3 regions of the Solidesulfovibrio magneticus RS-1 genome follow, and region 1 is predicted to be linked to each of the others. Evidence: predicted binding sites of a transcription regulator. Region 1 holds the regulator's gene; each other region holds the start of a gene.
The links. The regulator sigma-54, encoded in region 1, starts transcription at its own class of promoters, with help from an activator protein. The targets are predictions, from matches to a motif close to CTGGCACGGNNNNTGCTT.

Region 1 (9,744 bases):
CCTGGGGCGTAGTGGAGATTGCCGAGATTCAAGTTGGCGAAATCGAACCCGTATTCGTAGGCGACCTGGGCATCGCGGCAACTGGCGAACAGGATCAGCGCCTCGGGCAGGTCCAGGGGCGCATGGCTGAAATAGCCGGCCAGATCGGCCACGGGCAGAAACACGATGGCCACGCCGTCGGGGATGGCCAGGGACATGATCTCCTGGCGGAGATGATCGGCGGCCAAGTCGTCGTTGACCACCACAATCCGGCTGGCGTGGGTAAACGGCAGCCAGGTCTCGATGATCTGGCCGTGGACAAGCCGGTTGTCGATGCGCACGAAGGCCATGGCTACCCCTCGGCCACCTTTTTGCGCAGCACCTCGCCAGCCACGACGATGCCCTGGCAGCCGGCCTGCTTGGCCTCCACGGCCAGGGTTTGCAGGGGGCGAGTGCGCGAACCCAAAATTTTGATGAGCATGGGCAGGTTGACGCCGGTGAGGACCTCAAGCTGCCCCGAACCCAAAAGCGACAGGCTCATGTTGGTGGGCGTGCCGCCGAACATGTCGGTCAGCACCAACACCCCACCGCCCTGGTCGGTGTCCTTGATGGCGGCCTTGAGCGCGGCTAGGGATTCGTCCACGGCCTTGGTCAGATCGACGCTGACGGCTTGGCAGTGCTGCTGGGGGCCGAGGATGAACTCGGCGGCGGCAATAAGCCGCGACCCGTAGTCGGTGTGGGTGACGACCACCACGCCAACGGGCGCGTCCTTGCGGGACTCGGCATTCATAGACAGGCATCCCGGAGCATGGCGCCCCCGTCTTGACGGTTTGAAACCGTCGGCATTGCTTTCTGCTTCCGGTCCGGCCGCGCCGCCCGAAAGCCCAAGGCCTCACACCATAGCGGTCTTTGAACGAGGCTACCGAGCCGACAAGGCTACCGGCCGTGACGGCACGCTGTCACCAAACACGAAAGTCCCTGGACCGGGCTCGCCGCCCCACCGCTCTCGCCGGCAACCACGTTGCCGCGGCGTTCAAAACCTAGAGTTTAGCCGCGTTCGATGTGCCGATGTTCAAGGGAGATATTGTAGCCAGCCTTGGAGAGCGTGTCAAAGACCGACTCGGCCACGGCCACCGAACGGTGGCGGCCGCCGGTGCAGCCAAAAGCCAGGGTCAGGCGGTAACGGCCTTCCTTGGCGTACAGCGGCAGCAGGTAGAGCAGAAATTCGGTCAGCCGGCGCAAAAACTCCCGGCCCGGCTCCTCGGCCAGGACGTAATCGCGCACCGCCGCTTCCTTGCCCGTGCGCTCGCGCAGTTCCTTGTCGAAATAGGGATTGGGCAAAAAGCGCAGGTCAAAGACCATGTCGGCCTCGGAGGGCGGGCCGTACTTGAAGCCGAAGCTCATGACGTGGACCTTGAGGGTTCCGGCGGTGGGCCGGATGGAGGCCCATTTTTCCTGGAGCTTGCGGCGTAGGTCGTGGATGGTGAAATGGGTGGTGTCCAGCACCATGTCGGCGGCGTCGCGAAGGGGCCGCATGCGTTCGCGCTCGGCCAGGGCGGCCTGCTCCAGGCCCATGTCGGCGCTTTCCAGGGGATGGGGCCGGCGGGTAGTGGCGTAGCGGCGGATGATCTCACCGTTATCGGCCTCGAAAAAGATGATCTGGGTAAGGTCCTGTTTACGCCGCACCTCGGCCAGGGTCGCGCCCCAGTCGGTGTCGAGGTCGGCCTGGCGCACGTCCATGCCCAGGGCCAGGCCCTTGTAGCGCTGGCCGCCCTTGTCGTCGAAAAGGCTCATGAGCTTGGGCACGAGGCTGACCGGCAACCCGTCCACGCAAAAAAAACCCAGGTCCTCGAAGACGCGAAGGGCTGTGGATTTTCCGGACCCGGACAGGCCGGTCAAGATAACGACGGGGAGTTCCCTGGCCGCATGTTCCATGGCATTCACCTTCCGGCCCAAGGGCTTAACAAATTTCCCGCGCGTTTGTGTGACAACAAACGCGCGGGAAACGTTTTTTCAGGGAGCCTTAGGCGGCGGCGAGCACCTGCCGCAAGGCCTCGTCGGTTTCGGCGGTCAGAAAGGCCCGCCGGAAGGATTCATCGGACAAAAGCCGCGAGATGTGGGCCAAAATGCGCAAATGCAGGCCCGCGACATGCTCGGGCGCGAGCACCAGGAAGAAGATGCGGCAGGGCTTGAAGTCCAGCGCATCGAAGCTGACGCCCGCAAGGCTTCTCCCGACGACGATGACGATGCGTTCGAGGCTCTCCATCTTGCCGTGGGGAATGGCCACCCCGTCGCCGATGCCCGTGGTTCCGAGGTTTTCCCGGTCGAGCAGCACCTGATGGGCGCGTTTGGCGTCAAAATCGGGCCACTGCTTCTTGATGGGGGCCACGAGCTCGGCCAACACTTCGGACTTGGACTCCGACGCAAGATTCCCGATGACGAACTCGGGCTGGAGATAGTCCTCTAACCGCATCTAAGCGCCCGTTCCAGGATCGATGAGGCCGAAGTCGCCGTTGCGCAGGCGGTAGATGACGTTGGGCCGTTCGGTTTCGGAGTTGATGAACACCAGGAATTCGTACTTGAGAGCCTCCAGCTGCATGGCGGCTTCTTCCACGGCCATGGGCTTGGGCTGATACTCGTCGGTTTCGATGATGGTGGGCACGCGGCCGCCGGCGGCGTCCTCGCTGATGCTGATGACGTCCATGCGGACCTGTTCCACGGTCTGGCGACGGCGGTCCTTTTGCTTCTCGCGGAACTTCTTGGCCTGGGCCTCGATCTTGTCGAGGATCAGGTCAATGGTGGAGTACATGTCCTCGGAGGTTTCGTGAGCCGAGATGTGCATATTGTCGGCCAGGAAGATGACGTCGGCCATCTGCCGGGTCTTTTCCACGGCCAGGTTGACCTGGACATCCGAGGTATCGGTGGACGAGGTGTACTTGCCAAGCTTTTCAAAGCGCTTCCTGGCATAATCGCGCAAATGATCAGACGGCTCGAAATTCTTGAAATTAAAGGTGATGTTCATAGAATCCTCCAGGCTGGCGTGGTGAGAGGCCGGAAACCCGGCCCGAAGCATCAGAAAACCGCCTTGCGCTTCGACGACGACTCGATTCCCATGGCCGTGCGATACTTGGCCACGGTTCGCCGGGCGATGTTGATTTGCAGTTCATCCTTGAGCATGTCGGCGATGGCCTCGTCGCTGATGGGCTTTTTGTCATTCTCGCCGGAAATAATGCGCTTGATCATGGCCTTGACCGACTCGGAGCCTACCGTGCCCCCGTCGTCGAGTTCCAGGGCGCTGTTGAAAAAGAACTTGAGTTCAAAGATGCCGTGGGGCGTGGCCACGTACTTGTTGGACGTAATGCGGCTGACGGTGGACTCGTGCATGCTGATGTCGTCGGCCACGTCCTTGAGGATCAGCGGCCGCAGCTTGGTCACGCCGTCCTCGAAAAATCCGCGCTGAAACTTCACGATGCTCTCCAGGACCTTATACAGCGTGCGCTGGCGTTGGTACAGGCTCTTCATAAGCCACATGGCCGAACGCATCTTGTCCTGGAGGTAGTCCTTGTCCTTGTCGTTTCGCGGCAGGCTGCCGTCGGTGTAGGACATGTTGAGTCCCAGGCGCGGCATCCCCTCCTCGTTGAGCAGGATGACGAAGTCCTCGCCGTACTTGTAGACGAAGGCGTCGGGGCTGACGTAGATCGGGTCCCCCGAACCGTAGCTGGCTCCGGGCATGGGATCGAGGGTCTGGATCAGCTCCAGGTATTCCTTGAGCTTTTCCATGGTCAGGTGAAATTTCTTGGCCAGGGGCTTGTAGCGCTTCTTTTCGAGATCTTCGAGATGCTCGCGCACCAGTTCGATGAGGATGGGATCGTCGTAGCCGTAGACTTCGATCTGAATGAGCAGGCATTCGCTGGGAGTGCGAGCGGCCACGCCCACGGGATCGAAGCGCTGGAGGCGGTGGAGCACCTTTTCGACATGCGCCGGGTCGGCGTTGGCCATGCCGGCGATTTCCTCGACCGTGGCCCGCAGATAGCCCGAGGAATTGAGGCTGCCGACGATGGTCTCGCCGATCTCCACTTCCTTGGCCGTGAAATTGGACAGGTGCATCTGCCAGCCGAGGTGGCCGTCGAGGGACGGCTTGGAGGCCAGGCGAGCGTCGAAAGCCATGCCCTCTTCGGGAACTTCCAGGTCGCGGGACAGGGACTGCTTGCTCGTGCTGGCGAAATCGCCAAGGTAGTCGTCCCACTCGGCGTTTTTGAGCAGCTCCTTTTCCATGGCCGCGTCGGCTCCCGTGGGGCCATTGTTGTCCTCGACCATGACGCGTTCGGGCTGGCGGTCCTCCTCGACGGATTCCTCCAGAAGAGGATTTTCCAAAAGCTCCTGCTGCACGCTTTCAAGCAGCTCCAGCCGCGACAGCTGCAAGAGCTTGATGGCTTGCTGCAGCTGGGGGGTCATCACCAGCTGTTGGGAAAGCTTGAGTTGCTGCCGCAGTTCCAGGGCCATGCTTACCGCCGTGCTCGAAAGTCGTTGACGTTACCGGGGTCGTCTCCGGGCTTTGCCCGGCTCAGGGCCACCCCGCCCAACAAAAACCATGCCACAATTGAAGCCTTGTGGCAATCGGCACAATCGGCCTTCAGCCGAGGAACCACTGGTAGGCCGCCTCCAGACGGCCCTTGGCGGCCAAAATGTAGCGCACGGCCTCGCGCACGGCGCCCTGCCCGCCTCCGCGCCGCGACACCCACAAGGCCAGATCGAGGATTTCGGGCTGGGCGTCGGCCACAGCCATGGGCAGACCGACCAGCTCCATGGGGCCGGCGTCCACCCAATCGTCGCCGAGAAAGGCGGCCTGATGCGGGGCCAGCCCGGCCCGGGCCAGGATGCCTTCCAGCACGGCCACCTTGCGGTAGTGGCCGGGGTGGTATTCCTCAATGCCCAGTTCCCGCATCCGGGCGGCCACGGCCGGGCTGTCCAGGCCGCTGACGACCGCCACGGCCAGCCCCGCCGCCTGGGCCGCCTTGATGCCTAAACCGTCGTGGACATGAAAACGCTTGGTCACCTCGCCCCGGGCATCGACGTAGATGCCGCCGTCGGTCATGACGCCATCGACGTCGAGCACCAGCAACTCCACGTCCCGGGCGCGCGCAATGGCCAGCTTGGCGTCTTCAGGCATAACAGCCTCCCTTGCGATGCGACGGCGGCATGGTTTGAACGCAAGGCCATGTCCCCAACCGCCGACAGGTGCAATCTAGCCCAAAAATCGCACCATGACCAGAAGATAAACGTTTTTAGCGCCTTGCCAAGCCATGCAGCCCTTTGGCCGAAAAAAAGTCCGGAGAAGCCGCCTTCCCCGGACCGTGCAATCTTTTTGCGCTTGGGCCGTCTAGCCCTTGTGCCGCTTGGCCGCGGCCACGAACTCGCGGAACAGCGGATGCGGACGCATGGGGCTGCTTTTGAATTCGGGATGGAACTGGCAGCCCAGGAACCAGGGATGGTCGGGCAGCTCCACCATCTCGACCAGTTCGCCGTCCGGGGACAGGCCGCTTAAGACCAAGCCGGCTTCCTCAAAATTGCCGGCGTAGGCCTTGTTGAACTCGTAGCGGTGGCGGTGGCGCTCGGAGATTTCCGACGCGCCGTAGGCGGCGGCCGCCTTGGTGCCCGGCGCGACCACGCAGGGATAGGCGCCCAGGCGCATGGTGCCGCCCTTGTCGCTGGTCGGGTCGCGGTGCTCGATGGTCTGGGTGCGGAAGTCGTACCACTCGCGCATGAGGTAGATGACCGGATGTTGCGTGGTCAGGTCGAACTCCTCGGAGTTGGCCCCGTCAAGGCCCAGCACGTTGCGGGCGTATTCGATGACCGCGCACTGCATGCCCAGGCAGATGCCGAAGAAGGGGATCTTCTTGGTGCGGGCGTATTCGATGGAGGCGATCTTGCCTTCCACCCCGCGCGAGCCGAAACCGCCGGGAACGAGGATGCCGTCAATGCCCGAAAGCGTGGCGGCCACGTTTTCCCGGGTCAGCTCCTCGGAGTTGACGTAAACGAAATTGACCGACACCCCGGCGTGGACGCCGCCGTGGACCAGGGATTCGTGAAGGCTCTTGTAGGCCTCCTTGAGGTCCACGTACTTGCCGACGATGGCGATGGACACCGTACCGACCGGGTTTTCCAGGCGGTACATGAGGTCGCGCCAGGGTTCGAGTTCGGCGTTTTTGGCCGGCAGGCGCAGTAAAATGGCGATCTTCTGGTCCACGCCCTCGCCGTAGAGGCGAAGCGGCAACTCGTAGATGCTCTTGACGTCCACGGCCGTGAACACGGCGTCGGCGTCGACGTCGCAGAAAAGCGCGATCTTCTGCTTGATGTCCCGGGCCAGATCCACTTCGCTGCGGCAGATGATGATGTCGGGCTGGATGCCGATGGAGCGCAGTTCCTTGACGCTATGCTGGGTGGGCTTGGTTTTGACCTCGCCGGCCGTGCGCAGGTAGGGCACCAGCGTCAGGTGGATGTAGAGCGCGTTTTCCTTGCCGAGTTCCATTCGCAGCTGGCGGATGGCCTCCAGGAAGGGCTGGCCCTCGATGTCGCCGACCGTGCCGCCGATTTCGATGATGGCCACGTCCTCGTCGGTGGCGACACCCAGGATCGAGCGCTTGATCTCGTCGGTAATGTGGGGAATCACCTGGACGGTGCCGCCCAGGTAGTCGCCCCGGCGCTCTTTCTGGATGACGCTGAAATAGATGCGCCCGGAGGTGAAGTTGTTGTTCTGGCTCATGGGCACGCCGAGGTAGCGCTCGTAGTGCCCGAGGTCGAGGTCGGTTTCGGCCCCGTCGTCGGTGACGTACACTTCGCCGTGCTGGAACGGGTTCATGGTGCCGGGATCGACATTGATGTAGGGATCGAGCTTCTGGATGGTGACCTTGAGTCCCCGGGCCTGGAGCAGCGCGCCGATGGAGGCGGCGGCGAGTCCTTTGCCCAGGGAGGACAGCACCCCTCCCGTAACGAAAATAAACTTGGTCTTCATGGCATGCCGTCCTTGTTTCACGGGTCCGTCCCGGCGACCCCGGCGGAATGCGCCAACCGCCGGGCCTGACGCGCGGGCGCGGTTGACGCGGCCGGTGCGGCCCCGTATGTTCAGCCGCGCAAAGTAAGCTTTCGGAAGCAATTTTTCAAGGAACCCTTGGGAGGATTTCCCCGTATGCCTCAGGTGCGCACCCTCGTGATCACCGGTTTCGGCTCCAACTGCGAGGTCGAATCGGCCCATGCCGCCCGCATGGCCGGGTCCGATGTTACCGACATCGTGTTCTTTTCCGACATCGTGGCCGGCCGGACACGGATCGACGCCTACAATTTTTTGATCTTTCCCGGCGGATTTCTCGACGGCGACGATCTCGGCGCGGCCCAGGCCGCGGCCGTGCGCTGGAAACATGCCCAAACCGCTGCGGGCGAGCCGCTGCTGGACCAGTTGCGCGCCTTTTTTGACGCCGACGGCCTTATCCTCGGCATCTGCAACGGCTTTCAGCTTCTCGTCAAGCTCGGCCTGCTGCCGGCTCTCGGCGGGGCTTACTTCGCCCGCCAGGTGAGCCTGGCCAATAACGACTCGGCCCGCTTCGAGGACCGCTGGGTGACGCTTTGCGCCAACCCGCAAAGCCCGTGCGTGTTCACCAAGGGGCTTTCGGTCATCGACCTGCCCGTGCGCCACGGCGAGGGCAAGCTCGTGCCCATGGAACCGGCCGTTCTCGACGAGCTCATGGCCAGCGGCGCGGTGGCCCTGCAATACGCCGACCCGGCCACGGGCGCGGTCACCATGGACTATCCGGCCAACCCCAACGGTTCGCCCCAGGCCATCGCCGGACTGACCGACCCCACGGGCCGCATCCTCGGACTCATGCCCCATCCCGAGGCCTTCAACCATCCGACCAACCACCCCGATTACACCCGAGGCGCGCGCCCGACCCTGGGCACGGCCCTTTTTGAAAACGCCGTGGCTTTCCTGCGCGCAGGGGCCTGATCGGACTTCACCGCCAGCTGACGGCCCGGCCGGGAGCTTCCCGCGCCGGGCCGTTTTTGCCGCCGCCCGAGAACGCCCGCCGGCCTGAGGCCAGCGCCGCCGCTCAACGTTGTAGCGAAGGTGCAGACTTCAGCCCGGCAAGGCGCTCCCCGCGTCCTTTTTGCCGCGAACACCCGGCGATCAGAAAAGTCGTGTGACCTTTGCCTCTGGCCAACATGCCGCCGCAACAAGAACCTCTACCGCCGCGCTCCCCTGCCAAGCGCGCCAGCCGGACAAACGCCATGGCTCTCGTTCCCGCCAAACGCTTCAACGCCGCTTTAGGCGAATTGCCCGCCCCGCCGCCGGGCTGGCCGGATTTCGAGGCAGTGATGGCCCTGGCCCTGGCCGAGGCCCGGGCAGCGGCGGCCGTGGGCGAGACGCCGGTTGGCGCGGTCCTGCTCTCTGCCGCGGGCGAACTGCTGGCCCGGGCCGGCAATGCGCCCATCACCACAAACGATCCCACGGCCCACGCCGAAATGCGGGTCTTGCGCCAGGCGGCGGCCAAGGTCGGCAACTACCGGCTGCCGGGCACGATCCTGGCCGTGACCCTGGAGCCGTGCCTCATGTGCCTGGGGGCCATGATCCACGCCCGGGTGGGGCTGCTCGTCTACGGCGCGACGGACCCGCGTTGCGGGGTCGTCGACTCCCGGCTCCCCGGCCCGGATCTGCCTTTTTTCAACCACCGTTTCAACGTGGTGTCCGGGATCAGGGCCGAAGAATGCGGCGGGATTTTGCGGAATTTCTTTCGGGAAAAGCGGCGCGGCGGCGCGGGTTGAGGCATGTTTGCGGCCCACGCGAAAAAATGCTTGCCAAGCGGCCGGGCCGAGGATAATTTCCCGACTCCCTTCCAGCTCTCTGTGCGGAGAGGTACCGAAGTGGTCGTAACGGGCCCGACTCGAAATCGGGTTGCGGGTTAATAGCCTGCACGTGGGTTCGAATCCCACCCTCTCCGCCAATCAATAAAATCAGCCACTTACAATCTCCAGCGACGTACAAACGCCGCTGTTTTTCTTGCGTCCAACAACGGCCTGCCCATCGACCTCTTTCCTCTCCCGCAAATAGCAATTACGCCCTCGCCCCGCAGCTATACACCGCCTCTATGTCCCCAGGGCTATATCCGGGGCATCGACAGCCCCTTGAAGACGGTTTTCAATGAATACGCTCTGTTTCGTCCTCACCTTGGCCCTTATTGTCGGTCTTCTCGGCCTGACCGAAATGTTTAATCGGCTGGCCAGGAGTTGACCATGGGTTCCGTCGTCCTTGCCCTTGAGGCGACCGACGCCGGCGCTTGGGCCTGGGCCAAAATAAACTCGGGATAGCTGGAGCGAAACAGTTGTCTGGCCTGCCCCAGGCTGGCCGCCAGGAATTCGCCGGCTGGGATGCCCGTTTCCTCCAGGCAGCGCTCCACCGCTTCAATGACGGCAAAGTTGAACGTCAGGCAGGCCGACTCCACGAGGGCCACAAGGGCCTCGACGTTCTTGTCGCGCACCAGCCGTCCCAGATAGCCGTTCAAGAAGCCGGCGTCCCAGGCGTACCCCAGGGCCTGGGCGATGACGACGTCGTTTATCCCGCCGTTTGCGCCGGGCTGATCGAGCAGGCCGGCCATGTTGAGGTGGCCGCCGGGCACACTGAAGGCCAGTACGGCCAGCCGGGCCTCCTCGGCGCTGCCGGTGGCCACGGCGCGGACCAGATGCGGTTGCGCCAGGGCGAAAGACAGCTTGGCGCAG
Region 2 (9,744 bases), 2.2 Mb from region 1:
ACCCTAGGAATCGGGGCGGGTCAGGGCGCGCAGGGCGACGGTGTAGACGGCGTCGCGCCAGGCGGCGGCGGCAGCCGGGTTCAAATGCACGCCGTCCACGGTCTGGGACTGGCCGGAAGTCTTGCGGCGCTCGGCGAGCATGGCGTTGATGTCCGCCAGGGGAACGTCGAGACGGCCGGCCACAGCGGCCACGATGGCGTTGTAGCGGGCGATCTTGGACGCGTCGAAACGCTGGGCTTCGGGCTTGTCCGACTCGATGGGCGGCAGATTGACCAGGACCAGCCGGCGGTTGTCGGCCAGGACGGTCTTGCACAGGGTTTCGTAGCCGGCCTCGAACTGTTCGGGTGTGGTTCCGGCCGTGCCAAAGGCGTCGTTGACGCCCATGGCCACGATGACCAGCGGTCCGGGCGCGGCGGCCAGGACGCTTTCCAGGAAGGGCTGGGATTCGAGCACCCGCGCCCCGGAAATTCCGGCGTTTAAGACGTTGCGGCCGGCCAGGGCCGGGCAGTAGAGTTGTTCCACGATGCTGTCACCGAAGACGACGATGAGCGGCAGGCCCTGGGAGCGCAGTTGGGCCTGGATGATGGCGATGCGGGTGCGGCGGTAGAGGCCGCCAAGGTCCTGCATGGTGGCGTTGACGAGGTCCACGTCCGAGGCGATCTCGCGCATCTGGGCGTCCATGCGGTCCCAGCCCAACTTGTAATAGAAGGCGATGCCGGACATGCTGAGCAGGCAGCCGGCCAACAGCGCAACAAGGAGTTTGTCAGTTTTCAAACCGGTTGATCCTGGCAACGGGTGACGCGGGAAAATCGCGTGAGGCGCACCGTCTAGCAGGTTCCCGGCGGCACGTAAACCCACGTTCACCTCGATCGCGCGAACCTTGTTGACCGGCGTGCCCGGCGCGTCGCATAGAGGAGAACATCCAGGCCGCCGGCAATCCTCGGCCGGCCGATCGCAACAAGGAGCTCGCCATGCGCATTCGCCTCCTGCCCCTGGCCACCGTTTTGGTCGTCGTCCTGCTCGCCGCCGCAGCCGCCCAGGCCCAGGCCGTCCCGGATCTGGTCGGGACCTGGAAAAGCGTGGCCCATGAAGGCATCACCACCGGCAGTCGCCATTTCCCCAAAAACGATTCCGGGCCGCATTTCGTTTCCAGCCAGTTTGTCCTGCACATCGAGCGCCAGGAAGGCCGGCGTTTTGTCGGCGTCAAGTCGAGCCCGCACCACAAGGAAACTGTCATGGGCGTCATCGGCTACGACGGTTCCACCATCCACATTTTGGAGGATGAAGGAAGCTTTACGGGCAAGCTGTTGCCCGACGGCTCCCTGGAGCTTGTCTACAGCCACGACGTCGGGGCTTCCAAGGGCATCGGCATCGCCCGCTACGTCCGGGAGGCCAAGTAATGCGGCGTGGGACAGCGTTGTTTTTGTTGTGCCTGGCGCTGGCCTCCGGTCCGGCCCGGGCCGGGGGCATCGACTGCGCCAAGGCCCAAACGGCCGTGGAAAAAACCATTTGCGCCGATCCCCAGTTGCTGGCGGCCGACGCGGCCGTGGCCGAGGCCTTTGCCGCAGCCGTGGCCGCCAGCCCCGACCCGGCGGCGGTGCGGGCTGGCCAGCGGGCTTGGCTGGCGATCCGAAACGCCTGCCCCGACGCCGCCTGTCTGGGACAGCGGCTGACCGAGCGCCGGGCGGCGCTGACAGCGGCCGCTTCCGGGGCGGCCAAGGCGCTGTGGGACGAGCGGGCGGCCTTGCAGGCACGGCTCCACTGGCCCAAGGACTGCGAGGACTCCTTCCGGGAAACCTTCGCCGCTGCCCAGGGTGGCCCGGGCCTGCCCCTTCGGGATACCGGGGTGGAGCGCCATGCCCTGGGCGACGGCCGGACCCTGTTCCTCGTCCAGTGCGATCAGGCCGCCTACCAGGGCGTCTATGCGGCCATGGAGACCGGCCCGGGCGACGGACCGGCCAGGCTGTTGCGGTTTCCCACGGCCGACGCCGACGGCGGCCGGGTCATCCGGCGCGAAGACGACTCCCTGGTGGGCGATCTGCAGTTCCATGACGCGGACAAGACGCTCACCGTGCTGACCAAGGCCCGGGGGGTCGGCGACTGCGGCAGTTACGCCGTCTACGGGTTCGACGCGGCCGGCAAGCCGGCGGTCCGGGAGCTGCGGGCGCGGGAGTGCCCGAAGAAGGCCGGGCCGTATCTGCCGCCCGAGCGGTGGCCGCTGGTGGGACGCTGACCGGACGTCATTTTCCCACTTCCCGTTCGATGACCTGGGCGAGCTGGCGGCCAAGGGCCGGGTTGCCCAGGCGGTCGGCGGCGTAGCGGGCGAGGCTGTCGGCGAGGTTGTCGGTAACGCTTGGCTGGCCGCCGCGCGGCGCGATGACGGTGCGGCCGTCGTGGTGGAATTCCACCCGGCCGGCGTCGATCCAGCCGAACAGGCCGTGATGGTAGCGCACGGCCACGGATTTGCCCCAGTCGGCGCTGGAGATGGTCACGTCGAAGGGTGTGCCGGCCATGGCCGACAGAGGGACGAACGCCAGGGCGAGGGCGACGACGAGGCTCGCCATGGCGGCGGTGGATGGTTTCATGCCGCCTCCTTGCCGGCGGTGTTTTGCCGCCGGCCTAGGGGACATTGCAATTTTGTTGCCATAGGGCGTGGCGAGCCGGAACCGGTTGCCTGCGGGGCGGGCCGGCGCTAGGGTCCGACAGGGAGAAGGCCATGAAACGATACGCTTTTGTGTTGGCGCTGGTGTTGGTGTCGGGTTGGCTGGCGGCGGCCCACGGCGGGGTGGATGCCGGCTGGCAGCCGCTTATGGACCGTCTGGCCGCTGACGGTCTGGACCGGGCCTGGGTGGAAAAGGTGTTCGCCGGGGCCGGGGTGGACTACGAACCCTCGATCATGGCCCGCAAGGTCGATGCCATGGTGCGCAAGCAGTTCGAGCCGCGTCCCGCGCCCACCAAGAAGACCCTGGAAGCCAGCAATTACCGCCAGTTCCTGACGCCGGCCAGCATCGAGGCCGGGGTGCGCTACATCCGGGAGAACCGGGGGGCCTTTGACCGGGCCCAGCGGGAGTTCGGGCCGCCGCCGGAACTGATCTGCGCCTTTCTCATGGTGGAGACCAAGCTTGGCACGTATCTCGGCGACCAGGACGCGCTGAGCGTCCTGGCCAGTCTGGCCCGGGCTTCGGGGCTGGGGCAGATCGCGCCCTATATGAAAACCCTGCGCGGCGACGCTGAGCGTTCGGCCTATGCCGACTGGGCGGCTAAGGACCGGTCGGAGTGGGGTTTTCGGGAGCTTGCGGCGCTTTTGCGCTACGCCAAGGCCAAGGGGCAGGGGCCGGGAGCCATCCCGGGGTCGATCTACGGGGCCATCGGCATCTGCCAGTTCATGCCTTCCAATGCCTTGCGATTTGGCGTTGACGGCGACAATGATGGGGTGCTGGACCTTTTTACCCCGGCCGACGCCATTGTCAGCGTGGCCAGCTATCTGCGCGGCCACGGCTGGGTCCCGGGCATGACGGGCGAGCAGCGCGACAAGGTGGTCTACGCGTATAATCACAGCGAGTTGTATGTGCTGGCCGTGACCACGGTGGCCGACCGCCTCAAGGCGCGCCTGGGCGGCTAGAGCCGCACCCACGAAAAGCGCCAATCCTCGCCGAAACCCCTGTACACCTTTCCCCATGCGGGGGGGCCGGGGGCCTCAGGCCCCCGGCCGCCGGAGGCATCTTCCCTCTTTTTCCCCTACGGATTCGGCACCTTGAAAAATAGCGGGTCAGGCTTGCGGTTGGCGGAGAGGAAGCTGCCTTCGTAGTAACCTTGGTTGAAGCCGTCGCGGTAGCCGGCGTAGTAGGCCCCGCGCGAGGTCAGGCGGCTGCGGGAGGGGCCGGTGGCCATCTGGTTGGTGCGGGCCTCGGCAAGCATGTCGCGGCGTCGGTGCTCCAGGTAGGCGATGCGTTCCCAGACCTGTTCGCGGCGGTCGGCCACGTGAGCGTCCTCTTCCTTGGGGCTTGGCGCGCCAAGGAAGATGTAGGTCACGATACCGATGATGACGATGAAGATGATGAGATACTTCACGCTGCCCCGCCGCCTGGGGAGGCTCCCGGCCAGCGTCCTTGCCGACTGGGGCTTTTTCCCTTTTACGACTCATCGGAGGCCGGGGGGGCGGTCTTTAGCCTTGGCGAAAAAAGCGGCTCAGGCCCGGGCGGCCGGGATGCCGTACTTTTTGAGCAGGGCGTAGAGGCGTGAGCGCGACAGACCCGAGACGTCGAGCATCCGGCCGATGTCGCCGCCGTGGCGGGCGGCCAGTTCGCGCAGGTAGCGGGCCTCGCGGCCGTCGCGGTAGTCACGGAAGGTGGGCAGGGCCGTGGCGGCGGGCAGATCGGTCAGGGTCGGCTCGGCCGGCGGGGGCGGGGCGTCGGCGGCCCGGCCGATGACCCGGTTGCGGGCGGCCAGGACCCGGATGTGCAGGGGCAGGTGGATGGGGAGCAGGGCGTCGTCGGCCTGGGCCAGGGCCAGGCAACCTTCCAGGGTGTTTTTGAGCTCCCGGATGTTGCCGGGCCAGGGGTAGGCCAGCAGTGCCCGGGAAAAGTCGTCCGACAGCGGTTTGGGCGTCAGCTCCTGGCGCTTGGCGGCTTCGGCGGCGAAGTGGGCGGCCAGCTCCAGGATGTCGTCCGGGTGTCCGGCCAGGGGCGGCAGCTCGATGCCCACGCCCTGGAGGCGAAAGAGCAAATCTTCGCGGAAAAGCCCCTGCCTGGCCAGGGATTCCAGATCCTGGTTGGTGGCGGCCACCAATCGGAAGCGGCAGGGGACCTCTTCCAGCGCACCGACCGGTCGTACCCGGCGTTCCTGGAGCACGCGCAAAAAGGCCTTTTGCACCGACAGCGGCATCTCCCCCACCTCGTCGAGAAACAGCGTCCCGCCGTGGGCGCGCAGCAGTACGCCCTCGCGGCGGCGGTCCGCGCCGGTGTAGACGCCTTTTTCCGATCCAAAAAGCACGCTTTCGACGATGGTGGCCGGCAGGGCGGCGCAGTCCACCACCACGAAGGGGGCGGCGTGGCGCGGGCTGTTGTCGTGGATGGCCCGGGCGAAGAGCTCCTTGCCGGAACCGGTGGCCCCGGTCAAAAGCACGTTGACGTCGCTGCCGGCGGCCCGGGCGGCTTGTTCCAGACAGGCGGTGCGGGCGGGGTTGCCGCCGAGGATGCCGGGAAAGCGGAAGACGGTGGTGGAGCTGGCCCGGCCGCGCCGGTGTTCCATGGCGCTGACCAGGGGCGCGGTCATGGTTTTTACGGTGGGGGGCTTTTCGATGTACTCCCAGGCCCCTTGGCGCATGGCGCGCTCGGCCCCGTCGGGGTCGCCCCAGCCGGTGATGACGATGACTTCGGGGTGGGAGGGCGAGCGGCGGATGTCGGCGATGGCGTCGAGGCCGTTGCCGTCGGGCATGCGCACGTCGAGAAAGACCACATCCACGTCGTCCTTGCCGGCCCGCAGCAGGCCTTCGGCCAGGGTGGAAGCCAGGGTGGGGGTATGGCCCAGGCGGTCCACGACCCGGGCCAGGGCGTCGCGGATGGTCTGATCGTCGTCGATGATGAGCACGTTGCCCAAGGAGTCCTCCGGAGCGCGCGGCGCTGGCGCCGCTCGCTCTTTTGGATGACCACGCGGCCAGGAACTGTCAAGAGGCGACGCGGGCGGCGTGACGAGTCGCCCGGCTGCGGGGGGAAACGGGGCGGGGGAGTTCGTGGCGGCGGGTCGCCTCCATCGCGGCCCGGCGCTGGCCTTGTCGCGGCGGTCCGGGGAGCGAGCCCCGGGCCGCCGCGAGGGGCACAGGGATTACTTGCCGACCACGCCGGGCTTGCGGGGCCAGCCGTCCAGGCCGAAGTTGTTCTCGGGCACGGTGTTGTTGACGTTGAGCGCTCGGGCCTTTTCCAGATTGGCCTTGGCGCAGGGGGCGTCGCCAAGGCGCATGCAGGCGACGCCGAGGTTGTAGTAGGCGTAGCTCAAATAATCCACGCAAAGGGGCGTGGTCAGGGCCTGGCGCAGGACCGTGGCGGCCTCGGCGTTCTTGCCGGCCAGGAGCAGGTCCGTGCCCTGCTTGTAGAGCAGGGAGCCTTCCTTGGACGAGCAGCGCCACCAGGGCTTGGCCGCCTTGCCCTTGGCCGTCTTGCCGCCCATGGCGGCGTATTCGGCCGGATCGATCTTGCCGTCCTTGTTGAGGTCGATGACGGCGAAGACTTCCATGGTCAGGCCGGAGTTGAAGACCACGATCTCCTCGAAGATGATGACGCCGTCGCCGTTTTTATCGACGTTTTTAAACGGCGGTTTTTTCCAGGCATGGGCCGTCCCGGCCAGGGCCAGCATGGTCAAGAGCACAGCGAGCTTGAGCAAGGCGCGTTTCATGGGGTCCCTCCTTGGCAGTGGTTGGCGGTTAGGGCCAGCCATAGCACAGGGCCGGACGTTTGGGCAGGGGGCGCGGGCTTTTCCGGCGAAAAAAAACATGACGGCCGAGGCGAAGGCGACGGCACCGTTCAGTCGGCCGGTTCCCAGCGGGCGCCGTCGGCGCTGAGGCGCGTGGCCATGGTTTTTCGGGAGCCGCAGTGGCGGCAAAAGACCTCCACGATGCGGGCCTGGTCGGCCCGTCCGGCCTCGGAGGAGACCAGGGCCGGGCGGTTGCAGAAGATGCAGTCGAAGCGGGGTTGTTCGGCGGCCGGGGACGGCTTTTGCAGCACAAAGCTCATGGCGTTCCTCCTGGCTGACGTCCTGGCCGGGGCCGGCCCGTTCGGGGCGGGCGGCGACAGCGCGGACGGTATGGCGCGGCCTCAGCGGTCAAGGACGTGCTTTTCCGGCACGAAGCAGGTGAAGGTTCCGGTGAAGACGGCGTCTTCGCCCCGGCGCACGGTGACGGTGACGAGGCGTTTTTTGCCGGCGGTATCGGTGAGCCGGGCTTCGGCCATAAGCGTTTCGCCGACCACCACCGGGGCGGTGAAGCGGACCTCGGCCGCGCCAAGGACCACGTTGGGGTCGTTTACGGCCAGCATGGCGGCGTAGTCGGCCAGGCCGAAGACGAAGCCGCCGTGGACCAGCCCCCGGTCGTCGGCGGCCATGGCCGGCAGGGCGGTGAAGGCCACCCGGGCCAGGCCCTCGCCCAGGGTTTCGGGCTGGCCGCACAGGCCGGGGTCGACGCTTTTGTGGGTGTTGACGTCCATGGGGCGGTCTCCTGTCCTTTCGGGATGCCAAAATGTGGCGCGGGGGGCAAACGAAAAGGGGCGCCCTCGTGGCGAGGACGCCCCTTTGGCTTCGCGAAGCGGGTGAAATTTAGCTGCCCAGCGAGGTGGCGACGGTGTTGAAGGTGGTGGTGAGGTTGGTGCCGATGGAGGTGACGGCGGTGATGATGACGGCGGCGATCAGGGCGGCCATGAGGCCGTATTCCACCGCGGTGGCGCCTTCTTCGTCACGGATGAACTGGGTGATGGCGGTCAGCATGGCGTGTCTCCTTGGTATGTAAAGTTGCTTTGGGTTCGTGTGCGTCTCGTGCCTTTCCTAAAGCAGGGGGCGTGCCAAACTTCATCGAGAACTTAACATACTGGATTTATGGATTTAATATTCTTGAGGCGATGGCTTGGGCCAGGGCTCGTGGATTTCTGGCGCGCCGTTCCAGCAGAAATGGAGTCGCGGGCGCAGGGGCGCAGCGGCGGGCGAGGCCGGCAAACGCAAAGGGCCGTCCTCCTGGCGAGGACGGCCCTTTGGCTTCGCAAAGCGGGCGAAATTTAGCTGCCCAGCGAGGTGGCGACGGTGTTGAAGGTGGTGGTGAGGTTGGTGCCGATGGAGGTGACGGCGGTGATGATGACGGCGGCGATCAGGGCGGCCATGAGGCCGTATTCCACCGCGGTGGCGCCTTCTTCGTCACGGATGAACTGGGTGATGGCGGTCAGCATGGCGTGTCTCCTGGTATGTAAAGTTGCTTTGGGTTCGTGTGCGTCTCGTGCCTTTCCTAAAGCAGGGGGCATGCCAAACTTCATCGAGAACTTAACATACTGGATTTATGGATTTAATATTCTTGAGGCGATGGCTTGGGCCAGGGCTCGTGGATTTCTGGCGCGCCGTTCCAGCAGAAATGGAGTCGCGGGCGCAGGGGCGTAGCAGCCGGCGAGGCCGGCAAACGCAAAGGGCCGTCCTCCTGGCGAGGACGGCCCTTTGGCTTCGCAAAGCGGGCGAAATTTAGCTGCCCAGCGAGGTGGCGACGGTGTTGAAGGTGGTGGTGAGGTTGGTGCCGATGGAGGTGACGGCGGTGATGATGACGGCGGCGATCAGGGCGGCCATGAGGCCGTATTCCACCGCGGTGGCGCCTTCTTCGTCACGGATGAACTGGGTGATGGCGGTCAACATGGCGTGTCTCCTGGTATGTAAAGTTGTTTTGGGTTCGTGTGCGTCTCGTGCCTTTCCTAAAGCAGGGGGCGTGCCAAACTTCATCGAGAACTTAACATGCTGGATTTATGGACTTAATATTCTTGAGGCGATGGCTTGGGCCAGGGCTCGTGGATTTCTGGCGCGCCGTTCCAGCAGAAATGGAGTCGCGGGCGCAGGGGCGCAGCGGCCGGCGAGGCCGCCAAACGCAAAGGGCCGTCCTCCTGGCGAGGACGGCCCTTTGGCTTCGCGAAGCGGGTGAAATTTAGCTGCCCAGCGAGGTGGCGACGGTGTTGAAGGTGGTGGTGAGGTTGGTGCCGATGGAGGTGACGGCGGTGATGATGACGGCGGCGATCAGGGCGGCCATGAGGCCGTATTCCACCGCGGTGGCACCTTCTTCGTCACGGATGAACTGGGTGATGGCGGTCAGCATGGCGTGTCTCCTTGGTATGTAAAGTTGCTTTGGGTTCGTGTGCGTCTCGTGCCTTTCCTAAAGCAGGGGGCGTGCCAAACTTCATCGAGAACTTAACATACTGGATTTATGAATTTAATATTCTTGATGCGATGGTTTGGGCCAGGGCTCGTGGATTTCTGGCGCGCCGTTCCAGCAGAAATGGAGTCGCGGGCGCAGGGGCGCAGCGGCCGGCGAGGCCGGCAAACGCAAAGGGCCGTCCTCCTGGCGAGGACGGCCCTTTGGCTTCGCGAAGCGGGTGAAATTTAGCTGCCCAGCGAGGTGGCGACGGTGTTGAAGGTGGTGGTGAGGTTGGTGCCGATGGAGGTGACGGCGGTGATGATGACGGCGGCGATCAGGGCGGCCATGAGGCCGTATTCCACCGCGGTGGCGCCTTCTTCGTCACGGATGAACTGGGTGATGGCGGTCAACATGGCGTGTCTCCTGGTATGTAAAGTTGTTTTGGGTTCCTGTGCATCTCTTGCCCCAAAACAAAGCATAGGCCGTGCCAAGGCGAATGCTAAAATTAACATGCTGTTTTGGATGAGGTATTTTCTTTCTCTGGTGGCGGCCGATCACGCTTTGGTGGAACGGCAGGAAACTGATCCAGCAATAATGGAGTCAGGGCGCGGGAGCTTGCGGGACGCATCGGGCGTCGATGAGGCCCAAACGTTTTTTAGCTCCGGTCGGCGGCAGGGCGCGAAGGATCAGCACGTGGCGGCCCGGCGGCAAGGTAAGGGACAAAGACAGGGGCGTGACCAGGGCGGAGCACTCAATGGTCGCGCCGTCTGGCATAAGCGCGCCGCCCAAGGCCACCGTGACCGGCGCGGGGGCCGCCGCTGTGGCGGCGAGCGTCACACGGAACACGGCCGACGTGTTGTTGACCAGGGCCAGTTCGG
Region 3 (9,744 bases), 290 kb from region 1:
GCAGACGCTTTCTGGATCGGCATGGGCGACATCCATGACGACGTGTCCATGCTCGGGCGAATTCCCAATCTGGCCGCCGCCGCCGGCCTGGTCGTTAGCGGCGATTTGACCATCAAGGGCGGGGCCTCCGCCGCCCGACGGGTCATCGCGGCCCTGCGCGAGGTCAACCCGGTGCTCATGGCTCAGATCGGCAACATGGATCTGGCCGAGGTGGACGCTTATCTTTCGGGCGAGGGGATAAACCTCCACGCCACCGGCCGGGTCACGGCCCAGGGCGTAGGGTTTTTCGGCTGCGGCTGGTCCACGCCGACTCCGTTCGGCACCCCCAGCGAAGCCGGCGAGGACCGTATCGCCGCCTGGCTCGAAGCCGCCTGGCAGACCGTGGCCCATTGCCCCGACCTCGTCCTCGTCTGCCACACGCCACCCTACGGTACGGCCACGGACCAGGTCGGGGGCGGAGTCCATGTCGGCAGCCGGGCTGTGCGGGAGTTTATCGAACGCACCCAGCCGGCCGTGTGCCTTACCGGTCACATCCACGAGTCCGTCGCTGTCGATGCCATCGGACGTACTGTGGTCATCAACCCCGGCGCTCTGGCCGGCGGGGGATATGCCCGTATCGAACGCAACGCCCAGGGGTTGACCGCTCGATTGTGTCAGGTTTGACCGTTAGGCATGGCCCCTGGCCAGCCCCGACGACTACGACAACCGGTCCTGTCCGGCCACGCGAGGACCGGCAAGCGCCGCCATCTGGAACCGCCCGGAGCTTCGATGCTGATCGTCAATATCATCGACATCCTGTTCTACCGGGCCTTCCTGAGCAAGATCTACCTGACGGCCGGAGTCGATTACCGTTTTTTGAGTCCGGACGCCGCCCAGGAACTGGCCGCTCTCGACCCGCCGGCGAATGCCGTGCTGGTGCAGGATTCCTATGCCGGCTGCGACTGCCGCGACCTGCTCGGGACCATCCGCGAGGCGGGCCGGAAAGCGGGTCGGGAGCTGCCCATCCTGTGCCTGCGTCCCTTCGAGGAAGGGCAGCATCAGGAACACCAAGCCTGCCAGATCCTTGGCCCAGAGGTGATGCCGGTCAATCGCCTGACCCTGGCCGGCGTGCTGGCCGAACTCAAGGCCGCCTCCCAGGCCCGCCAACCCGTTGCCGGGCCGCGCGAAATCCTGTTTGTCGACGCCGGCCGCACCCTGCTCCATGTGGTGCGCGCCGCCCTGGCCAGCAGCGGCTTTCGGGTGGTTTCGGCCCGAAACGCCGAGGACGCCTTGGCGTTGTGCCGCCGCCACGCCTTCGAGCTGGTGCTGACCAGCGTGCTCTTGCCCGGCATGTCCGGCCTGGAGCTGTGCCGCAAGCTCAAGGAAGACAACGCCGGACCGTACCTCCCGGTCATCATGCTTTCCAGCAGCGACAATGCCCTGGACATGGACACGGCCTTCAACTACGGGGCTGATGATTATCTGCTCAAGTCGTTCACCGCCGAGATGCTTTCCAAAAAAGTCTCGGAACACCTCGACATCGCCGAACGTAAGCGCCACAATAAAATTCTGGTCGTGGACGACAGCAAGCTCATCCGGGAAATGCTGCGCCACAATTTCGTGAAAAACGGCCACTGCGTCCTGACCGCCGAAAACGGGGCCAAGGCCCTGGAACTCGCCCTGGCCGAGCAGCCCGACGTGGTGGTCACCGACATCGAAATGCCCGAGATGGACGGCTACGAGTTGTGCGAACACATCCGCAAGCAGCCTGAGCTGCGCAACACCCTGGTCGTCATCATGAGCGCCCGGGGCCATGCCAGCGACATCAAACGTGGCGAGCGGCTTGGCGTGTCACGCTATTTCGTCAAACCCTTTGACGTGGAAAAGATGCATCTGGTGGTGGAGCAGCTCCTTGGCGAAAGCTACCGCCACCTGAAAAAAGAGCACGAGCACGTCCTGTCCAGCATGTCAGCGCTCATTACTGCCCTGGAAGCCCGGGACGAATACACCAAGGGCCACACCGCCCGGGTGTCGCGCATGGCCATGCGCCTGGGCCGGGCCATGGGCCTTGGCGAACGCGAGTTGCGTAACCTGGAAATCGGCTCCAATCTCCACGACATCGGCAAGATCGGCGTACGCGACGCCGTGCTCCTCAAGCCCGGCCGGCTGACTCCCGAGGAATACGCCATCATCCAGGAGCACGCCGTCATCGGGGCCGAGATCCTGCGGCCCATCGCCTCCCTGGCCCCGGTGCTGCCCCTGATCCTGCTCCATCACGAACGCTGGGACGGCAGGGGCTATCCCACGGCCATCAGCGGCGAGGATATTCCGCTGGGAGCGCGCATCATCGCCATTGCCGACGCCTTTGACGCCATGACCACCGACCGGCCCTACCGCAAGGGGATGCCGTTATCCCAGGCGCTGGACATCATCCGCGAGGAGGCTGGCCGGCAGTTTTGCCCGATCTGTGCCGAGGCGTTTCTAACCATGCTCGACGGAGAAGCGGCCGCCCCTCGTGAAGACTTGGCCGAGGAACCCGCTTGATGCCACAGGCTGGCCCCATGGCGTTGTCCAGGGGACTAGTCGGCGGAGACGACTAAAGGATTCGTATGATACTGGTGAGTTGGAACGTCAATGGCCTGCGGGCCGTGGTGCAGAAGGGCTTTTGGGACTGGCTGGCCGGCAGCGGTGCGGACGTGGTCGGCATCCAGGAGTCCAAAATCCAGACCGGCCATGAAGCGGATTTCGGCCACACCGACCAGTACAAGACCGTCTGGTGCAGTTCCACGGTGAAAAAAGGCTATTCCGGGGTCGGCTGCTTCTACCGGGCCGAGCCGTTGTCCATCGCCATGGAACTGCCCGATCCCGCTTTTGCCGGTGAAGGGCGGCTACTCCACCTCGAATACGAGGAATTCCATTTCTTCAACATCTATTTCCCCAATGGCGGCCGGGGGCCGGAGCGGCTGGCCTACAAACTCGGTTACTACGACGCCTTCCTGGCCCATGCCGAAGAACTCCGCAAGCACAAGCCCATCGTGGTCTGCGGCGATTTCAACACCGCCCACACCGCCCTGGACCTCAAAAACGCCAAGGCCAACGAAAAGACCTCCGGCTTTCTGCCCGAGGAACGCGCCTGGCTCGACCGCTTCGTCGCCGCCGGCTACGTCGACACCTTCCGGCTGTTCACGACCGAAGGCGGGCACTATTCCTGGTGGGACTACCGGTTCAAGGCCCGGGACCGCAACGTGGGCTGGCGCATCGACTATTTCTTCGTGTCCGAGGAACTGCGGCCCAAGGTCAAGCGGGCCTGGATCGACGCGGCCGTGATGGGGTCCGACCACTGCCCCGTGGGCCTGGAGCTTGACTGTCGGTAGGCTAGGACGAGGCGGCGGAGGCCGGGAATCTGCCCCCCGGCCCTCGACATCCCATTTGGGGGTCCGGGGGCCTCAGGCCCCCGGCCGCCGGAGGCTCTTCTTCTTCACATCCAGCTTTAAATTCGCCTCAAATATCTAAAATATCGCCGGTCTTGGCGTAGCGGAAAAGCGTCGTGCCGGGGCGCGTCAGGCGGGGGGCGAAGGTGTCCAGGTAGTGGACATGGCCGCCGAGGTGCATGGGGACAAAAACTCGGGGGCGCACCCGGTCAAGCAGTTCCGGCGCGCCGCACAGGCTTTCCGGCAGCCTTGGGTCGGTATTGGAATAGGCCACGTCCAGGCGCTTGCCTTCAAGGCGACCCAGTTGCCGCCGCCAGGTCATGCCCACGGCCCGGTTGGCGGCGGGCGAGTTGCCCGGCCAGTCCCACAGGGCCATGTCGCCGCCGTAATAGACCGTCAGCCCGTCCATTTCGAGCAGATAGGCCAGCCCCATATCGTTGCTTTCCAGGGCGGTCACGGTCAGGCCGTCTAGGTCCACCCGATCCTCGGGTTCCATGGTGATACGGCCCGGCGGCAGGGCGTCGCCGTAGAGGTCGGCCACATCGTCGGACACCACGAACTGCCGGGCGGCCGCGCCGCTGGTCGCGGCGACGATCTCCGGATCGAAGTGGTCGTCATGGCTGTGGGAGGCAAAGACAGTCAGCTGCCGCCCGGCCAGATGCGATGCGCAGATCCGGGCCGCCGCCTCGGGCAGATAGGCCGGGGCGGGGTAGTCGAACAGCAGCGTTCGTTCCCCCGCCTCCAGCACGAAGCAATTGTGGTGGATGTAGACGATGCGCGGCATGTCTTTGGCTAGGCGATGTCCCATTGCGGGCCGGTCGGCGTGTCCATGACCGTGACGCCAAGGCTGGCCAGCTCGTCGCGGATGGCGTCGGAGCGGGCGAAGTCCTTGGCCTTGCGGGCGTCCTGGCGCTCGGCCACCAGACCATCCACCCGGGCGGCGTCGATGCCCAGGCGCGTGAGGCGACAGGCCTTGAGATCGGCCAGGAAGGCCGTCGCGTCCGTGCCGAACACGCCAAGCACCTCGGCCCAGACGCCGAAATCGGCCAGGATGCGGCCCAGGACCTCGGCCGTCTCGCGGCTCTTGGCCAGGGTCTTGTCTTCCATGAGCCGGCCGGCCAGGCGCACCAGGCCGAACACGTGGCCCATGGCCTGGGCGGTGTTGAGGTCGTCGTCCATGGCGGCGGTGAAGCCTTCCTCGTGGCGCGACAGCTCTTCCGTCACGTCGGCCGGCAGCTTGGTCTCGCTCCACTTGGCGCGGCCAAGCGCCTGCTCCATTTGCACCTTGGCGGCGTAGATGCGCTTGATGCCTTTTTCTGCCTCGTCCAGGCCCTGGTCGGAATAGTCGAGCGGGCTTCTATACTGCGAGGAGAGAAGGAAAAACCGCAGCACTTCGGGCAGGTAGCGGGCGTAGATGTCGCGAATGGTGATGAAGTTGCCAAGGGACTTGGACATCTTCTCGGTGTTGATGCGCACGAAGCCGTTATGGACCCAGTAACGGCAAAATTCCCCGCCGATGGCCGCCTCGCTCTGGGCGATCTCGTTTTCGTGGTGGGGGAAAATGAGATCCTGGCCGCCGCCGTGGATGTCGATGGGCATCCCAAGAAGCTTTTCGCTCATGGCCGAGCACTCCAGGTGCCAGCCGGGACGTCCCGGGCCAAAGGGGCTTTCCCAGACCGGCTCGCCGGGCTTGGAGGCCTTCCACAGGGCAAAATCCAGCGGATCTTCCTTTTCCTCGCCCGGGGCCACCCGCGCGCCGGAACGCATGTCTTCCACGTCGCGGCCGGAAAGCTTGCCGTAGCCGGCAAAGGAACGCACCCGGAAATACACGTCGCCCGACGGCGTGCGGTAGGCGTGGCCGCTGTCGATAAGCCGCTGGGCCAGGGAAGCCATTTCGCCGATGTATTCCGTGGCCTTGGGCTCGGCGTTGGGGCGCAGTATTCCGAGCTTGTCCATGTCTTCATAGAAGGTCGCGATATACCGCTCGGCGATTTCCTGGGAGGTCGTCCCCTCGGCGTTGGCCTTCTTGATGATCTTGTCGTCAACGTCGGTGAAGTTGCGCACGAACGTCACGTCAAAGCCGATATGGCGCAGATAGCGCACGAGCACGTCGAAAACCACCGACGAGCGGGCGTGGCCGATGTGGCACAGGTCGTAAGCGGTGATCCCGCACACGTACATGGCCACCTTCCCCGGCACGCGGGAAACGAACGGCTCCTTGGTCCGGGTCATGGTATTGTACAGCTGCATCCTCGCCTCCCGTCGAAAAGTTCCCACCCTTTGCAAAGCCAAGGGCCAAAGTCAACCAGGGGGAGGAAACCCCTTTTTGAAAAAAGGGGTTTCCTCCCCCTGGACCCCCTCCTTCCCCAAAAACTTTTTAAGGGGGTGGGGTGCGATAGTTCAAGTTTAGCTTTAACGTTATTATAGCCAGCCGCCCGGTTACGTTGTTGCGCTCATGGGCAACCCAGGTTGGGGGTCCGGGGGGCTAAGCCCCCCGGCGGGCGCCGGGCAGCGCCCGGCCGGGTCTGGGCAGAGCCCAGCACCTTACGGGCGTCGCCAGCCGGAGACCAGGGCGACGGCTTTGATGCCTTTTTTCTCGCCGGTAAAGCCCAGGCCTTCCTCGGTGGTGGCCTTGAGGTTCACTTGCTCTTTATTGAGCCCCAAAAGCGCGGCCACGTTGAGGCGGATGGCCTCGGCGTGGGGGCTGATCTTGGGAATTTGGGCGATGATGGTCAGGTCCACGTGGGTGATGGTCAGGCCCTTGGCCTTGGCGGCCAGCAGGGCTTCGCTCAAGAACACGCCCGAGGCCATGTTGTCGAAATCCGGGTTGCTGTCCGGGAAGAGCCGGCCGATGTCGCCGCCGGCCACGCAGCCCAGCACCGCGTCGGTCAGGGCATGGAGCAGCACGTCGCCGTCGGAGTGGGCCAGCACCTCGGGCGCGCCGAGGATGGGGAAGCCGCCGAGCTTCATGGGGCGCGGGGGCTGTTTGCCGGGGTTGCGCGGATCGGCGTAGCGGTGGACGTCGTAGCCGTAGCCGGTGACGGGCACGGGCGGCGCGGCGGCCTCGGCCAGGCTGGCCAGATCCTCGGGATGGGTGATTTTCATGTTGCGCGGCGCTCCGGGCACGGTGAAAACGGGCTGGCCGTAGTGTTCGACCAGGCTGGCGTCGTCGGTGACGTCGAAATCCGGTCTGGCGTGGGCATAGGCTTGCCGCAGCAGGGTCAGGTCGAAGCCCTGGGGCGTTTGCACGGCGGCCAGCTCATGGCGGGGCAGGGTGGCGGTCACCCTGTCGCCGTCCACCTGCTTGACGGTGTCGGTGACGGGCAGGGTCGGGATGACGGCCTTGCGTCCGGCGGCCAGGGCGTCGGCCACCCGGGCGATGAGCCCGGCATCGACAAAGGGCCGGGCCGCGTCGTGGATCAGCACCAGACGCGCTTCGCGGGGCAGGGCGTCGAGGCCGTTTTTGACGGAATCCTGGCGTCTGGCTCCGCCGGCGGCGGTCAGGACCGGCAGGCCCGGGTGATTGGCATCCAGGAAGCCGGCCAGCTCACGGGTGGCCTCGGCCAGGTCTTCGGGCGCAAAAACCACGACCACGCCGGCCACGTCCGGGGACTTGGCAAAGGCGGTCAGGGCTTTCCAGTAGAGCGGGCGGCCGCCGACGGAGAGAAACTGTTTTTTGACGCCGCCCGAGGCCTGGGCCAGACGGGTTCCGGAGCCGGCGGCGAGCAGCACGGTCCACAGGGACACGGGGAATCCTTTGCGCTAAAGCGTGATAAAAAAGGGGGAGTCGGCCGATAAGCCGGGTTTTGTTCCCCGGATAAACCGGGGCGGCCATCATTCCTCTAGGACCGCGATTGCTCGCGGCCTCAAGCAACCTACCCGAAGGCACGGCCGGGCCAGCCTTAACGCCTTCCTATTTGGTCTTGCTCCGAACGGGGCATGCCGAGCTTGCCGCGTCGCCGCGGCAACTGGTGGGCTCTTACCCCACCGTTTCACCCTTACCGGCGCAGGCGCCGGCGGTTTGTTTTCTGTGGCGCTCTCCCGGGATCGCTCCCGCTGGACGTTATCCAGCGTCCTGCCCTGTGGAGCCCGGACTTTCCTCCCCGGGTCTTGCGGCCCGCGACGACAGCCTGTCCGACTCCCCGGGGGAGTCATAAGGCCCTTTTGCCCCTGCGTCAAAGGGATGTGGGATGTGGCGGGATGCTGGGCGACTGCCGGCTTGAGGGCTGGCTATAAGAATGCTAATAGCCTGAAACCGTTGTTTTCCGTCTCCGGGAGGTGTGCGATGCGCCTGATGTTGCTGCTTACGGCCCTGGTTTATATTCTGGCCGTCTGCCCACCGGCCCAGGCCACGGACTGGCGTTTTCTGGCCGCCCATGACGACAGGTCGGTGGAACTCTACTATGACCGGCATTCGGTGCGCGTCTCGGGTGAGGTGCTGCGGCTTCGGGTAAAGCGGGTGTTCGACGAGGCCGAGGGGCTGGAGATCGCCCATGAGATGGGCTTTCCCACCGGCGTGGCCTATGCCCTGGAACGGGTGACCCTGGACTGCGGTCAGGGGCGGATCATCCGGCAGCAGGCGGCTTGGGTCGGGGTGGACGGCAAGTTCCTGGACCGCACCCTGTCGCCCGCTTCGGGGTGGCGGCCCATGCGGCCTGGCGGCCTTGGCGAAGCCGTGTGCCGGGAACTGGAATAAGGCGGTGGTTCCCTTTCGGCCCGGACGTGATGCACCGGGCTGGCCAAGGAAGACGTATGGCTGTGAAGTGCCCAAAATTTTTGGGAAACGTTTGTAGTTTACAAGTTGCCCTTTGGGGCGTTGCCGTCTGGGCGCTTTTCGCGGGCAATGCCCTGGCCGCCTTGCCGGAGGGAGTCCATCGTCTGCAGCGCAATGACTATCTCGTGGCGGCCGACCTGACCTACGTCGAGACGCAAACCTCGGAACTTGTTCTTGCCGATGAACATTTGCTGGCAGCCAACAGCACGGCGGCTTTCACCTTCGACCCTGCCGCCGCGACCCTGGAGGTGCTCGAAGCCTGGGTGCTCCAGCCGGACGGACAGCGCCTCGACGTGCCGGCGGAGAACATTTTCACCCGCCCCAGCGCCGCCGCCCGGAACACGCCGGGGTTCGTGGCCTCCCAGACGACGACCATCGAATTTCCCCAGCTGCGCCTCGGCAGCGTCGTGCACTGCACCTGGCGGCATGTCGTCAGCAAACCCGCCGTCTTCGGCTTCAATGTTGTTTTTGCCCTGGGCCTTGGGGGCCACATGCGCCAGGAGACGCGCATCGAGGCTCCGTCGTCCGTGCCGCTGCAGTGGGGCCAGCGCGGTGGTTTCGCGGTCGATGACGCCCAGGCTGGCAGCAACCGGGTGCTGACCGCCGCCATCGACGTCGGCGCCTTGTCACCGGCCGAGGCGTCCATGGTTTCCCCGATGGACGTCGGGCCGGTCTTTGTCGCCACCACCCTGGCCGGCTACGAGGCCTTGGGAGCCGTCTATGCGGCCCGCAGCGCCGGCAAGGCTGCGCCGACGCCGGAAATCGCAGCCTTGGCACGAAACATCGTCGGCGACGCCAAGGGGCTTGACGCGGCCCGGGCCGTCCATGACTGGGTGGCGGCCCATATCCGCTACGTGGCCGTTTTTCTCAATGAAAGCGACAATGTCGTGCCCCATGAGGCGGCAACCGTCTTGCGCAACGGCTACGGCGACTGCAAAGACCATGTCGTGCTCATGCAGGCCTTGCTGGGGACGCTGGGCATCCGCGTGCTGCCGGCCCTTGTGAACTGGGGCATAAGCATGGAACCGTTGCCGCTGTGGTCTTCGGCGTCGTTCAATCATGTGCTGGCTTATTTGCCGGACTTCGACACCTACGCCAATCCCACCGATCCGTTCGCGGTTTTTGGCGTCCTCGACAACGGCCTGGCCGACAAACTGACGGTCATCGCCAGCGGCGACGGGGAGAAGCGCCAAACTCCGGCCCAGACCCCGGCCTCCAATACCTACCAGTATAACGCCGAGTTGTCCGTGGATGCCGACGGGACGGTGCACGGGAAGGTCCGCATGACCCTTTCCCCCGGCGCGGACGGCGCTGTCCGCCGCGTCCTGGCCGGGGCGAGTTCCCTGGCCGCCTTGGCCAATCAGCTGCTCCAGGCCACTCCGGAAGGCGGCTATGGAGAAATTCGCTCGACGAACCCGCGCGATCTGACCAAACATTTGGAAATCGAGGGCCAGTGAACGAGCCCCCACGGCGTGGTCCAGTCTTCCCCCTTGGTGTACATGACCGTGCCCCTTGGCCTCGACGTCGCGCCGGCGAACAATCTGCGCGCCTATCTCACCA

Region 2: the regulator sigma-54 is predicted to act here: its motif matches at 7,985-8,002, upstream of DMR_RS03020 (Flp family type IVb pilin).
Region 3: the regulator sigma-54 is predicted to act here: its motif matches at 7,293-7,310, upstream of ispD (2-C-methyl-D-erythritol 4-phosphate cytidylyltransferase).

What each region holds. Positions count from the first base shown of each region.
Region 1 is NC_012796.1:2,884,801-2,894,544, forward strand. It holds gene DMR_RS12345 (PTS sugar transporter subunit IIB) at 1-329, opposite strand, end outside; gene DMR_RS12350 (PTS sugar transporter subunit IIA) at 332-769, opposite strand; gene rapZ (RNase adapter RapZ) at 1,027-1,914, opposite strand; gene DMR_RS12360 (PTS sugar transporter subunit IIA) at 2,003-2,452, opposite strand; gene hpf (ribosome hibernation-promoting factor, HPF/YfiA family) at 2,453-3,001, opposite strand; gene rpoN (RNA polymerase factor sigma-54) at 3,052-4,482, opposite strand; gene DMR_RS12375 (KdsC family phosphatase) at 4,613-5,149, opposite strand; gene DMR_RS12380 (CTP synthase) at 5,360-6,991, opposite strand; gene DMR_RS12385 (phosphoribosylformylglycinamidine synthase subunit PurQ) at 7,166-7,978, shown strand; gene DMR_RS12390 (nucleoside deaminase) at 8,260-8,793, shown strand; tRNA gene DMR_RS12395 (tRNA-Ser) at 8,879-8,972, shown strand; gene DMR_RS12400 (B12-binding domain-containing radical SAM protein) at 9,237-9,744, opposite strand, start outside.
Region 2 is NC_012796.1:703,538-713,281, forward strand. It holds gene DMR_RS02965 (SGNH/GDSL hydrolase family protein) at 4-774, opposite strand; gene DMR_RS02970 (hypothetical protein) at 972-1,400, shown strand; gene DMR_RS02975 (DUF1176 domain-containing protein) at 1,400-2,233, shown strand; gene DMR_RS24865 (hypothetical protein) at 2,241-2,585, opposite strand; gene DMR_RS02985 (lytic murein transglycosylase) at 2,717-3,622, shown strand; gene DMR_RS02990 (hypothetical protein) at 3,739-4,071, opposite strand; gene DMR_RS02995 (sigma-54-dependent transcriptional regulator) at 4,189-5,598, opposite strand; gene DMR_RS03000 (hypothetical protein) at 5,824-6,390, opposite strand; gene DMR_RS03005 (hypothetical protein) at 6,519-6,728, opposite strand; gene DMR_RS03010 (hotdog domain-containing protein) at 6,810-7,196, opposite strand; gene DMR_RS03015 (Flp family type IVb pilin) at 7,306-7,473, opposite strand; gene DMR_RS03020 (Flp family type IVb pilin) at 7,758-7,925, opposite strand; gene DMR_RS03025 (Flp family type IVb pilin) at 8,209-8,376, opposite strand; gene DMR_RS03030 (Flp family type IVb pilin) at 8,660-8,827, opposite strand; gene DMR_RS03035 (Flp family type IVb pilin) at 9,112-9,279, opposite strand; gene DMR_RS03040 (hypothetical protein) at 9,467-9,744, opposite strand, start outside.
Region 3 is NC_012796.1:2,596,070-2,605,813, reverse strand. It holds gene DMR_RS11075 (metallophosphoesterase) at 1-663, shown strand, start outside; gene DMR_RS11070 (response regulator) at 769-2,523, shown strand; gene DMR_RS11065 (exodeoxyribonuclease III) at 2,589-3,353, shown strand; gene DMR_RS11060 (MBL fold metallo-hydrolase) at 3,481-4,194, opposite strand; gene cysS (cysteine--tRNA ligase) at 4,203-5,660, opposite strand; gene ispD (2-C-methyl-D-erythritol 4-phosphate cytidylyltransferase) at 5,955-7,157, opposite strand; RNA gene rnpB (RNase P RNA component class A) at 7,190-7,552, opposite strand; gene DMR_RS11045 (hypothetical protein) at 7,696-8,106, shown strand; gene DMR_RS11040 (DUF3857 domain-containing transglutaminase family protein) at 8,163-9,641, shown strand; gene DMR_RS11035 (DUF3858 domain-containing protein) at 9,684-9,744, shown strand, end outside.